DNA from 3 places in the Gibbsiella quercinecans genome. Region 3 is predicted to be linked to each of the others. Evidence: predicted binding sites of a transcription regulator. Region 3 holds the regulator's gene; each other region holds the start of a gene.

Region 1 (4,353 bases), 850 kb from region 3:
CGATCAAATCTTCCAGGTTCTGGAAGATCAGCCCGTCGGCGCCGATAAGCTGACGGATCTCATCCACTTCGCGCCCATGAGCAATCAGTTCATTGGCGCTTGGCATGTCGATGCCATACACGTTAGGGAAACGAATTTCCGGTGCGGCAGAAGCCAGATAAACCCGTTTGGCGCCGGCGTCGCGCGCCATTTCAACGATTTGCTCTGACGTGGTGCCGCGCACGATGGAATCATCCACCAGCAGCACATTCTTGTCGCGGAACTCGGCGCGGTTGGCATTCAGCTTGCGGCGTACGGATTTACGGCGCGCCTGCTGCCCCGGCATGATGAAGGTACGGCCGACGTAGCGGTTTTTTACAAACCCTTGGCGATACGGCTTGTTCAGGATACGGGCGATCTCCAGCGCAATATCGCAAGAGGTTTCCGGGATCGGGATCACCACGTCAATATCCACATCTTCCCATTCGCTGGCGATCTTCTCGCCCAACTTCTGCCCCATGCGCACGCGGGCGCTGTACACCGAAATCTTGTCCATGAAAGAGTCCGGGCGGGCAAAATAAACGTATTCGAACAGGCAAGGGTTGGTTTTCGGATTCTCCGCACACTGACGGGTGAACAACTGCCCTTTTTCCGTGATGTAGACCGCTTCGCCCGGCGCCACATCGCGCAGGAACTCAAAGCCCAGGGTATCCAGCGCCACGCTTTCGGAAGCAACCATATACTCGTTACGGCCGTCTTCCAGCGTGCGTTTGCCAATCACCAGCGGCCGAATGCCGTGCGGATCGCGAAACGCCAGCAGGCCATGGCCGATGATCATCGCCACGCAGGCATAAGCGCCGCGCAGTTGCTGATGCATAGCCGCCACGGCGGTAAAGATATCGTCGGCGCCCAACGGATAATGCGGGAAACGGTCCAGCTCGGTGGCCAGTACGTTCAGTAGAATCTCGGAGTCGGAGGTGGTGTTGACATGGCGGCGCCCGTTTTCAAACAGCGCCTGGCGTAATTCGTGAGCGTTGGTCAGATTACCGTTATGCGCCAGCGTAATGCCGAACGGCGAGTTGACGTAGAAGGGCTGAGCCTCGGAGGCGCTGGAGCTGCCGGCCGTGGGGTAACGCACATGGCCGATCCCCATATTCCCCTGCAGACGCTGCATATGACGTGCTTCAAACACGTCTTTCACCAGACCGTTTGCCTTACGCAGACGGAACCCGTTATGCGCATCGATAGTGACGATGCCTGCGGCATCCTGACCACGATGCTGAAGCACCGTCAATGCATCATAAATCGACTGGTTAACCGGCATAAAACCGGCGATACCGACAATACCGCACATGTTGTCTTTTCCTCTAAGCCGCTACCGCCCCGGTAAGTGGGCCGGTAAGAAACTCGACGTGCTCTGCAGATAGTCAAAAAACCACCTGATGATATAACTGAACTGCGGGATTAACTGCGACTGTTTCCAGTCTTCACTGTGTGAAAAGTCGGTAAAGGTATCCAGAAAGAACAGGATGGCCGCGACGATAAGCACCCCACGCAGCGCCCCGAAACAGATGCCCAGCACCCGATCGGTTCCTGACAGCCCGGTTTTTTCGACCAACGAGCTAATCACATAGTTAACAATTGCCCCGACGATCAGGGTCGCGATAAACAGGATAGTAATCGCGATACCATTTCGCACCAGTTCGTCTTGAAAACGCGTGAAATAGACGGCAAGAGATGGGTAGAAATGGCTGGCAACAAAAAACGCACATCCCCAAGTCACAAGTGACAAAGCCTCGCGGACAAAACCGCGGATCAGGCTGACCAGAGCAGAAAAGCCAATCAGCGCAATAATGACGTAATCAATCCAGACCATGAACTATTCCAATAGTGAATCGCCCCTGCGTCCAATCGCGGCGAATTCTAACAGAAAAAGAAAACGTTTGCGTAGGGGATTTTCCCTAGCGCCGCAAATAAAAATCGGCGAAGAAATAATTCCCAGCCGCCTCACAGGGATAGGCGTTCGCCCCCGTACGGAGCTTGCCGCAGGGGCGGCACAAGGCCGCCCCTTGGCCATTAGCGCACGCCGTACGGTTTGATCTGCCCACTCAATCCGCTAAGTGAGTTCAACTCCGGCAGTGCCGCCTGCAGTTTTTGCCGCGATGCATCCGGGCCAACGTAAATGCGGGTGATCTGCCCCTGCACCGGCGTTGCCGGCACGGTAAAGGCGCGGTGGCCGGATAACCGCAGCGAAGCGACGATCTCATTCACTTTGGCCGCGTTTTTCAGCGCCCCCAGTTGCACCACGTAAGCCTGCCCCGCCGGCGCTTTTTCTTCGGCCGGTTTGGTTTCTGCCGGTTTAGGCTGTTCCACCGGTTTTGGCGCTGGCTTCACTTCCGGCTTCGGCGCCGGTTTGGGCTTCGGTTCAACAGGCTTGGGTTCCACCGGCTTCACTTCAGCCGGCTTCGGTTTCGGCTGCGGCGCCGGTTTGCTTTCGGCCACCGCCGGCGGCGCAACGGCGGGCTGCTGCGCCGCCGCATGGTTAGCTGCCTGCTGCATGGCCGCTTCATTCGCCGCCTGCTGCTCCACCAGCGAAGCGGCGCCTTCCGGCGGCTGCGCCGGCAATGGCTGGCTAACCGGCGGCACCACGTCGGATTCTTCTACGTCGCCGGGTTTCGGCACTAATGGGATTGCCGCAAACTCATCCTGATAGTGTTTCTTTTTACCGTCCAGCAGCCCAGGCAGGATAATCACCCCCAGCGCCACCAGTATCACGGTCCCGACCAGACGGTTCTGAAATTTGCTTGCCACTCACTCTCCCCGTATCTCGTCTAACGCCGCCATCACGTGCGCAACGGTGTGGAACGATCCACAGACGATCACAATATCCTGTTTTTCTGCGTCCTGCATCGCCTGGCGCCAGGCGGTTGCAACATCGGCGAATTGCCGCGGCTGCGATAAATGCTGGGCCAGCAGATCAACGCTTGCGCCACGTGGGCCTTCCAACGGCGCACAGTACCACTCATCCACTTCAGGCGCCAGGCAGGCCAAAGTGCCGGCGATGTCTTTATCCGCCAACATCCCCACAACGGCGCGCACCTTGCCGCCATTACGCGGCAGCTGAGCCAGGCGGCTGGCGAGGTAGCCTGCCGCATGCGGATTATGCGCCACGTCGAGGATCAACATGGGTTCCTGCTGCACAATCTGGAAACGCCCTGGCAACAGCGCCTGCTGCAGCCCGGTAAAAATCGCGCGCTCGTCCACTTCCAGCGCCGCATAGTGCAACGCGGCCAGCGCCGTCGCCGCATTGGCCAGCGGCACGTTCGGCATCGGCAAATCGGTCAACAGCGTGCCGTCGCCTTGCCACTGCCAGCGTTCGCCCTGCTTGCTGAACGACCAGGCTTCGCCGCGGCGGTATAGCTTCGCCCCCAGAGATTGCGCCACCTGGGCAATGCTGGCCGGCATATCCGGCTCGCCGACCACCGCCGGTTTGCCAGCGCGGAAAATCCCGGCTTTCTCACGGCCAATGCTCTCGCGGTTATCGCCCAGCCAATCGGTGTGATCCAGCGCAATGCTGGTGATCACCGCCACATCGGGATCGACGATATTGGTCGCATCCAGACGCCCGCCCAGACCCACTTCCATGATCACGACGTCGAGCCGCGCCTGTTTGAACAACTGCAGCGCCGCCAGCGTACCAAACTCGAAATAGGTCAGCGACGTCTCGCCGCGCCCGGCTTCAACCGCAGCGAACGCGCGGCAGTGTTCGGCTTCGCTCAGTTCCTGGCCCTGGATCCGCACCCGCTCGGTGTAGCGGATCAGGTGAGGCGAGCTGTACACCCCCACCTTCAACCCGGCGGCCAGCAAAATGGCCTCCAGCGTACGGCAGGTAGTGCCCTTGCCATTGGTGCCGGCAACGGTGAATACGGTCGGGGCGGGAGAAAGAAGATCAAGCTGCGTTGCAACACGCTGAACGCGTGCCAGCCCAAGTTCGATGGCCTGGCTGTGCAGACGCTCCAGATAGTAAAGCCACGCGCTAAGTGACGACGTGGCCTGGGGGATTTGGTGGTTTTGCATGCGTCCCATCACTGATTGGGTCATTAGTTCATCAGCGCACCACCGTCAACAGCGGCTAAGGGTGGTGCTCTCCGTTGCCAGCCAACGCTAAACCATAACACTGGCAAATTGCACACCGCGCGGCCTGGGCCGGCGCGGTGTTACCGCCTGAATTTAGGCATCCGCCTGGCTGTCCGGCGCAACCACCGGCGCCGTTTCGCCAAAGTTCGGCTGCGGCTGGTTGGTCAGCTTGGAAAGAATGCTGGCCAGCGTCTGGCGCAGCTCGGGGCGGCGCACGATCATGTCGATGGCCCCTTT
Region 2 (4,353 bases), 2.2 Mb from region 3:
GCCACCTGCACGCCGCGCAACAGCAACGGCAGCGCCAGCACGCCGATCACCAACGACAGCAGGATCACGCCGGCGGCGATAAACACCAGTTGGTAACGCGCCGGGAACGCCGAGCCGTCGCTCAACAGCAGTGGGATAGAAAGCACACCCGCCAGCGTGATGGCGCCGCGTACGCCGGCAAATGACGCTACCCACAGCTCACGGGTGGTATAGCTGCCGAACAGCAGCGGGCGTTTCTTCAGAAAACGCCGGCTGGCCCCCTTCATCAACCAGAGCCAGCTGAAACGCAGCAGCAACAGCGCGGCGTAGATCACCGCCACATCGGTAAACAGGTACCAGGTTTCAATCGTCGGATCGAGTTCGGCCTGCAGGATGGAGGTTTCCAGAATGCCCGGCAACTGCAGCCCCAACATGATGAACACCATGCCGTTGAAGACAAACTCCAACATCGCCCATACGCTGTTGGCGCGCAGGCGCATCGCCAGCGGCGCATTGCGGATAACGCCAGACTGGCTGATGGTCATCCCTGCCGCCACCGCCGCCAGGATGCCGGATACGCCGATATGTTCCGCTATCAGATAGGAGGCGAACGGCAGCAGCAGCAGGAACACGATCTGCGTCGCCGGATCGTCCCCGCTCCAGCGGCTCATCATGCGCAGCGATTTACTGTAGGTCCAGGTGACCGCAACCCCAGCCAGCAGGCCGCCAATCGCCACCTTTAAGAATTCCAGCGTGGCGCCGCCGACGGTAAACACCATGGTGCCCATCGCCACCGCAATGGCAAACTTCAGCGAAACCAGGCCCGACGCGTCGTTCATCAACGCTTCGCCTTCCAGCACGCCCATGATGGTTTTCGGGATACGCCCTTTGCCGACTATGCCGGACAGCGCCACGGCATCGGTCGGTGAGAGCACGGCAGCCAGCGCAAACGCCGCCACCAGCGGGATGCCCGGCACCATCGCATAAATCAGGTAGCCCACGCCAACCACCGTCACCAGCACTAAGGCCAGCGCCAGCCCAAGGATCTCCCGGCCGTGGTGAATAAATTCACGCGTTGGGGTTTTCCAGCCGTCGGCAAACAACAGGGGCGGGATAAACAGCACTAAAAACAGCTCGGGATCGAAATCGACATGCAGCCCAAAATGTGGCCAGGCCAACAGGGCCCCAATCGCAATCTGCATTAACGGCAACGGCACCTGGAACGGCAACATGCGCGTTACCACCCCAGACAGCGAAACCACCAGGATCAAAATGAGGATTGTAAAAAAGATTTCCATGCTTTCCTTAGACTCTACGGTTCAAACTACCAAGGCGTGTTACCAAAGTATCTGCCGATGATAGATCACTTTTTTTACAGTGGATAAAACTTGTTGTGCCTTTCAGAAAGGCCTGAGGGGAAATACGCCACGGCGGCGGCGCATATCAAGGATAATGTGCCGCCGCCGGGTTGCCCCGCCGGGAACGGCGGGGGAAAAGCAAACTCAGATCGCCCAGCCGCCGGCATAGAATGCCACCAGCGCCACCGCGATCAACACCGTGCCGATGTTCAGCTTGCGCCACTCGCCGGCGAAGATGCGGCCAATCACCAGCGCGCTAAAGCCCAGCATAATGCCGGTAACGATATTGCAGGTCAGTACGATAAACACCGCGCACAGCAGGCCGGCCATCGCATCCACAAAGTCGTTGAAATCCAGCTTGGTTACGTTGCTCAGCATCAACAGGCCCACGTACATCAGCGCAGGCGCCGTCGCATAGGCTGGCACCAGATAAGAGAGCGGCGACAGGAACAGGATCAGCAGGAACAGGATGCCAACCACGGTGGCCGTCAGGCCGGTTTTGCCGCCCGCTGCGGTGCCCGCGGCGGATTCGATGTACACCGCTGCCGGCGAAGCCCCCACCAGGCCGGAGAATATGCTGCTTAGGGAGTCGGAAGTCAGCGCCTTGCCACCGCTGATGATCTGCCCGTCTTTATCCAGCAGGTTCGCCTGCCCCGCCACGGCGCGGATCGTGCCGGTGGCGTCAAATATCGCCGTCATGACCAGCGCCAACACGCTCGGCAACACCACCGGCTGCAACGCCCCCATGATGTCCAGGCTGAAGATCAGCGAGTTACCGTTGGCATCCGCCAGGCTCGGCATCGCAAACAGCCCCTGATATTTCACCGCCGGATCGAAGATCAAGCCGATAATTGAAATCGCGATAATCACCAGCAGGATGCCGCCAGGCACCCGCCGCTTTTCCAGCCCGAAGATCGCCGCCAGCCCCAGCAACGTCATCACCACCGGGAAAGAGGTAAAGGCGCCGAGCGCCACCGGCAGCCCGTCCAGCGGATTTTTTACCACCAGGCCAACGCCGTTGGCGGCGATCAGCAGCAGGAACAGGCCGATACCGATGCCGGTGCCATGCGCCACGCCCATCGGCAGGTTACGCAGGATCCAGGCACGGATGCCAGTCACCGAAATCACGGTGAACAAAATCCCCATCAGGAACACCGCGCCCAGCGCTACCGGAATGCTGATATGTTGGCCCAGCACCAGGCTGAAGGCAGTAAACGCCGTCAGCGAAATGGCACAGCCAATCGCCATCGGCAGGTTGGCCCACAGCCCCATCAACAGCGAACCAAAACCGGTGACCAGACAGGTGGCGACAAACACCGCCGTGGGGGGAAAACCCGCCTTGCCAAGCATGCTCGGCACCACGATCACCGAGTAGACCATCGCCAGAAAGGTGGTTAACCCGGCCACCACTTCCTGACGCACGTTACTGCCCCGTTCTGAAAGTTTAAAAAATGCGTCAAGCCCGCCTTTCGGCTGAGAATTCGACATATGCTTATCCCCTGTAGTCATCCCGACCATTGTTATACCCTTCATACTTCAAGTTGCAGGTATGTTGGCTTTCCTTGCTCACCCCAGTCACTTACTCCAGTAAGCTCCTGGGGATTCGCTGCGTTGCCGCCTTCCCGCAACTCGAATTATTTTGGGTATATATGGCCTTATTGTTTCCGCGTTGAGCCATGGCGAACCGCCGTTGCCAGGTTTCACCCCACACTTTTCCCTAACGCCGCAACATGCAGCGCGAAAAAAGCAAACGTTTTAGCGTTTAACGCCTGGTGCGCGTCATTTATGATGTTTTATGCAAAGCAAACGATTATCCAACCTTCCGCACCGTCTAATCAATGAAAAACAGCGACAAAATAGGCACAAAGGCATTAATGCTAATCATCAGCGAAAATGTGGGCTTTGTCACATAAATAATCGATGGATAGCAGCCTGAAACGCGCCCCTTCCAACGCCCATCTCGGGATAAAGGATTGGCGTTGGCAATGTTGGGTTAACGCGGCAATTCAAACGGGCCGCCCTGTTGCAGGGCGCGTTGATAAGCGGGGCGGGCATGGATGCGTTGCAAGAAATCGCTCAACTGCGGGCAACCGTTCAGGCCGCCGCGCGCCGCCATCGCTTCGATAGGAAAGCTCATCTGGATGTCGGCGGCGCTGAAGTCATTGCCGACAAACCAGGCGCTTTTGGCCAGGTGCTGTTCAAGATAAGCGCGGTGGCCGGCAATCTGTTTATCCAGGTATTCACGCTGAACCCCTTTGCCGATAGCGCCCGCCAGCGGGCGCATCAGCCAAGGCATCGGCGGGTGATCCAAACGGCCGAACACCAGTTTCATCACCAGCAGCGGCATTAACGACCCTTCAGCATAATGCAGCCAGTAGCGGTGCTGCTGGCGCGCGTGAAAGTCGGTGGGCATAAACAGGCCCTGCGCATCATAGGCCTCTTGCAGGTATTCAATGATGGCGCCCGATTCCGCCAGCACCAAATCGCCATCCTCAATCACGGGCGACTTGCCCAGCGGGTGCACCTTTTTCAGCGCCGGCGGCGCCAGCATGGTCACGCTATCGCGCTGATAGCGCTGCACCTGGTACGGCACGTTCAATTCTTCCAGGAACCACAGAATACGCTGCGAACGCGAGTTGTTCAGGTGGTGGACAATAATCATAGCGACACTCCGGTTAGTTGCCGCCCCGGCGAGACGTGGTGATAGGGCCGGGGTATAACGCGGCGCCAGTGAATTACGGGCAGCAGGCGCCCGCCAGTTGTAAGCGTAGTGGCGATCCCGGTATCCCGCCATGATCAAAGCCCAATGCGCATTAATCAGTCAATTAATTTGACAAATTAACTCAAAACTCTCCGATTTCCTCCGCCCAGCCAGAGGGCTATTATTCAACACATCGAGAGGAAACGCCCTCTCATCTAACAAACAAGCCAAGGAATTTATCATGAAAAGCATCAAAATTTTTGTTACCACACTGCTGCTGACCACCGCTTCTTTTGCCACTGTCGCCGCCGACCA
Region 3 (4,353 bases):
AGCCCCAACTGCAGTGTGTTTTGCAACGCAGCCGCTTTACCGGTGCCGGTTGGGAAAGGCATCAGCGCGTTGGCAACCACGATCGGGTAAGTGGCCCCGTTCACCAGTGCCATCAGGCAGAAGGGCACCAGCAGGCTGGTCAACGTAGGCTGCGTGAGGGTTGCCACCAGATACAACGCGATCATACTCACGCCATAGGCTATCAGCAGCCATGGCAACAGCGCATTGCCGTTCAGGCGTTTGAGCGCGCTGCGGCAACCATATCCCCCCACTAAGAAAGCCAGAGTCTGGGGCATATAGCTTAAGCCAATGTCGCTTGGCGTATAGCCCATAGCGCTGAGAATAAACGGCGAACCGGTCAACCAGGCAAAGAAGCCGGCGGAGCAGGCGGCAAACACCATCACATTGCCGCTGAAAATGGGCGAACGCAGCAGTTGCAGAAAGCCGACTGGCGCCACGTTATCGCCGCTGGCTTGCGGTAAGCGGCGTTTATCCTTCAGCGCCAGGGTCGGCGCCAGTAATGCGACGGTAATGGCCAGTAAAACAGCGAAGATCGCCCGCCAGCCGATGTGGCTTAGCAGCCAGGCGCCCAGCAACGGTGCCAGGGCCGGCGATAATGCCACCAACGGCATAATGGTGGCGAAAATTTGGTTGGCCCGGCTACCCTGGTAGCGATCCACCACCAGCGCCTGCCAGCTCACCGCGGCTGAACACACGCCGATAGCCTGAATAAAGCGCAGACACCACAGTTGCAGCGCCGTTTGTACCCACAGCATGCCCAGGCAACCCAGGCCAAATAGCGTCAGGCCGATCAACAACACCGGTTTGCGCCCCAGTTTGTCGGACAGCGGCCCCCACAGCAGTTGAGCGAAGGCAAAACCGGCTAAAAAAATACTTAGGCTGGCGCTGATCGCACCAGCGGAAATTTGCAGTTCTTGTTGCATGACGCCAAAGGCCGGCAGATACATATCCGTCGCCTGGTAGCCCAGCATGCTTAGGCCGGAAAGGTAAAAAAGTAGTCCAAAATTACGCATTTAATGCTCTCGTTAGTTCTTTATGCTAGAGGTTTTGCAGCGGCGCCAGTCTAACCGGCTGGATCTTCGCTTGTGAAACGCTAATATTTGCAAGGTGCTATGAAAAAATTTGAAGGCAAAATATGTGGTCTGAATACTCACTTGAGGTGGTGGATGCCGTTGCGCGTACCGGCAGCTTTAGCGCCGCGGCGCAGGAGCTGCACCGGGTGCCTTCTGCGGTCAGCTATACGGTGCGCCAACTGGAGCAGTGGCTGGCGGTGCCGCTGTTTGAACGGCGCCACCGTGACGTTGAATTGACCCCGGCCGGGGCGCTATTTGTGCAGGAAGCACGCGTGGTTATAAAAAATATGCTCGATACGCGCCGCCGCTGCCAGCAGGTGGCCAACGGTTGGCGCGGGCAGTTGAAAATCGCGCTGGATATCATCGTTAAACCCCAGCGCAGCCGCCAATTGATCCTGGATTTTTATCGTCACTTTCCGGATGTGGAGCTGATGCTGTATCCCGAAGTGTTCAACGGCGTGTGGGACGCGCTGGCCGACGGGCGGGTGGATATGGCGATTGGCGCCACCCGTGCCGTACCGGTGGGCGGTGGTTTTAGTTTCCGCGATATGGGGTTTATGAACTGGCAGTGCGTGGTCAGCCCCGATCACCCATTGGCGCAATACGCTGGGCCGCTGCAGGACGATCAACTGCGCCAATTCCCGGCGCTGATGCTGGAGGATACCTCGCGCAACCTGCCCAAACGCGTGACCTGGGCGTTGAATAATCAGCGGCGGCTGGTGGTGCCGGATTGGGTATCGGCGATCGATTGCCTGCGCAGTGGATTATGCATGGGTATGGTGCCGGCCCACCGCGGGCGGCCATTGATCGCCAGCGGCGAACTGCACGAACTGCAACTGGAAGAGGCCTATCCGCCCAGTGCTTGCTGCCTGACCTGGCAGCAGCAGGCATTGGCGCCGGCGATGGCCTGGCTATTGGAGTATCTTGGCGATAGCGAAACGCTGAATCAAGAGTGGCTTAGCGAGCATACGCCGGGGGATGCATGCCCCGGCGTGTATGATTAACGGCGGTAGTCGATAAACGGGCCGTCGGCCACGGAGCGGCGTTCAACCAGCTTAGGGTGCACTTCAATCACTTGCGATGTTTCACGCTTGCTGATAATGCGGTCAAGCAACATGGCGAACGCCATCTCGCCCAGGCGCTCTTTCGGCTGGTGAATGGTCGTCAACGCCGGGCTAAAGTAGCGCGCATTGCGCACGTTGTCATAGCCAATGACGGAAATGTCTTGCGGCACCCGCAGGCCAAGTTCGTCCGCGGCGCAGATCGCCCCCATCGCCATAATGTCGCCCCCGCAAAACACGGCGGTCGGGCGGTGTTTTTGCGACAGTATCTGGTGCATGGCCTGGTAGCCGGATTCCGGCTCGAAATCCCCTTGCACAATCCACTCTTCGCGCACCTCTATATTGGCTTCCTGCAGCGCTTTCAGGAAGCCCTGGTGGCGGCCACCGCCGGTGTTGCGCGAAAGCTGGCCGGGGATAATGCCAATGTCGCGGTGCCCACGTTCGATCAGGTAACGGCCGGCCAGATAGCCGCCTTCAAAGGCGTTGTCCAGGATGGTGTCGGTGAAGTCGCCGCGCGCCGAGCCCCAGTCCATCACCACCATGGGAATATTACGGTAGTCTTCCAGCATGCCCAGCAGCTGCTCCGGGTATTCCGAGCACATCACTAGCAGGCCATCGACGCGTTTTTGCGCCAGCATCGCCAGGTAAGCGCGCTGTTTGTCCAGGTTATTATGGGAGTTGCACAAAATCAGCGTGTAGCCTTTGCTGTAACAGCTGTTTTCGACGGCTTCGATCACTTCGGCAAAGTAGGGGGCTTCGCTGGAGGTCGCCAGCAGGCCGATGGACTTGGTGTGGTTGACCTTCAGGCTGCGGGCCACGGCGCTTGGGGAATAATGCAGTTCCTTGATGGCTGCCCATACGGCCGCTTTGGTTTCTTCGGCGACGAAACGGGTTTTATTGATGACGTGGGAAACGGTGGTGGTGGAAACGCCCGCGCGTTTGGCCACATCTTTTATCGTTGCCATGTAAAGAATGACTCCTGGATTCGCATGTTACAGCATGTAAGCGCATTGTTAATCGTTTGCGTGCATATAACTCTCCTCAAAAAAGCGAAAACTGAGTTTTTAATGTGGAAGTCGTCAGCGCTTGGTGAGTGAGGGCTCTTTTGCCGGTGCACAGCAGTGAACTGCGAATTTTGGCCTATCTTGAGAAAAAGTGAAAGGGCTAATCAACATTAATCATGTTCCGCCGCCAGGCCAGGCGGGTTATTGCCGGCCCGGCAATAACGGCGCGTGCCGCCGACGGCACCCGCTGCGTCGCGGCGTTGTCATAGCACAAGATTTTATCTGTAAACTGTGGGAGAATCATTGACGTATTAATATAATGGCTTTTATGCTCGAACCAGCCAATCTGATAAGGAGTTTGTTGATGGATACCGATCTGAAGTTATCGCTGTTTACGACGGTGTGTGCGCTGGCGATGATTATTATCTTTAGCTTTACCGCTGTGATGCACTGATCCCCTGACATAAAAAAGGCGCAGCCTGGCTGCGCCTTTTGCTTGTCTATGGAAAACCCCCAGCTAGGCTGGGGGTTCCGGAAAGCTTTCAGCTTTAAGCCAGTTATTAAAACCCCTTTTGATTTGTTAAAACATCTTGCGGTCTGGCAACTGCAAAAGTTCAACAAGAAATCAAAAGGGGGTCCCAATGGGGGACGAAAAGAGCTTAGCGCACACCCGATGGAACTGTAAATATCACATAGTTTTTGCGCCAAAATACCGAAGACAAGCGTTCTACGGAGAGAAACGTCTGGCGATAGGCAGTATCTTAAGAAAGCTATGTGAGTGGAAAAATGTACGGATCCTGAAAGCTGAATGCTGCGCAGATCATATCCATATGCTTGTGGAAATCCCGCCCAAAATGAGCGTATCTGGCTTTATGGGATATCTGAAAGGGAAAAGCAGTCTGATGCTTTATGAGCAGTTTGGAGATCTGAAATTCAAATACAGAAACAGGGAGTTCTGGTGCCGGGGGTACTACGTAGATACGGTGGGGAAGAACACCGCGAAGATACAGGAATACATAAAGCACCAACTTGAAGAGGATAAAATGGGCGAGCAGTTATCGATCCCTTACCCGGGCAGCCCGTTTACGGGCCGTAAGTAACGGAGTCTGATGCAAATGTCAGATCGTATGCGCCTGTTAGGGCGCGGCTGGTAACAGAGCCTTATAGGCGCATCAGAAAAACCTCCGGCTATGC

What was found. Region 3 encodes PurR, which represses purine synthesis genes. Its sites were predicted from a motif close to CANGCAAACGTTTGCNTG; they were not measured.
Region 1: a site for PurR is predicted at 1,912-1,929, ahead of cvpA (colicin V production protein). Genes of this name have one in related genera too.
Region 2: a site for PurR is predicted at 3,081-3,098, ahead of ACN28Q_RS14120 (NCS2 family permease). Genes of this name have one in related genera too.

Annotation. Positions count from the first base shown of each region.
Region 1 is NZ_CP014136.1:4,386,530-4,390,882, reverse strand. Features, by position in the region: gene purF (amidophosphoribosyltransferase) at 1-1,333, opposite strand, end outside; gene cvpA (colicin V production protein) at 1,355-1,855, opposite strand; gene dedD (cell division protein DedD) at 2,056-2,790, opposite strand; gene folC (bifunctional tetrahydrofolate synthase/dihydrofolate synthase) at 2,791-4,056, opposite strand; gene accD (acetyl-CoA carboxylase, carboxyltransferase subunit beta) at 4,210-4,353, opposite strand, start outside.
Region 2 is NZ_CP014136.1:3,029,382-3,033,734, reverse strand. Features, by position in the region: gene ACN28Q_RS14125 (Na+/H+ antiporter) at 1-1,277, opposite strand, end outside; gene ACN28Q_RS14120 (NCS2 family permease) at 1,482-2,825, opposite strand; gene ACN28Q_RS14115 (glutathione S-transferase family protein) at 3,331-3,999, opposite strand; gene bhsA (multiple stress resistance protein BhsA) at 4,280-4,353, shown strand, end outside.
Region 3 is NZ_CP014136.1:5,235,614-5,239,966, forward strand. Features, by position in the region: gene punC (purine nucleoside transporter PunC) at 1-1,034, opposite strand, end outside; gene punR (DNA-binding transcriptional activator PunR) at 1,157-2,098, shown strand; gene purR (HTH-type transcriptional repressor PurR) at 2,095-3,120, opposite strand; gene cydH (cytochrome bd-I oxidase subunit CydH) at 3,524-3,613, shown strand; gene tnpA (IS200/IS605 family transposase) at 3,801-4,259, shown strand.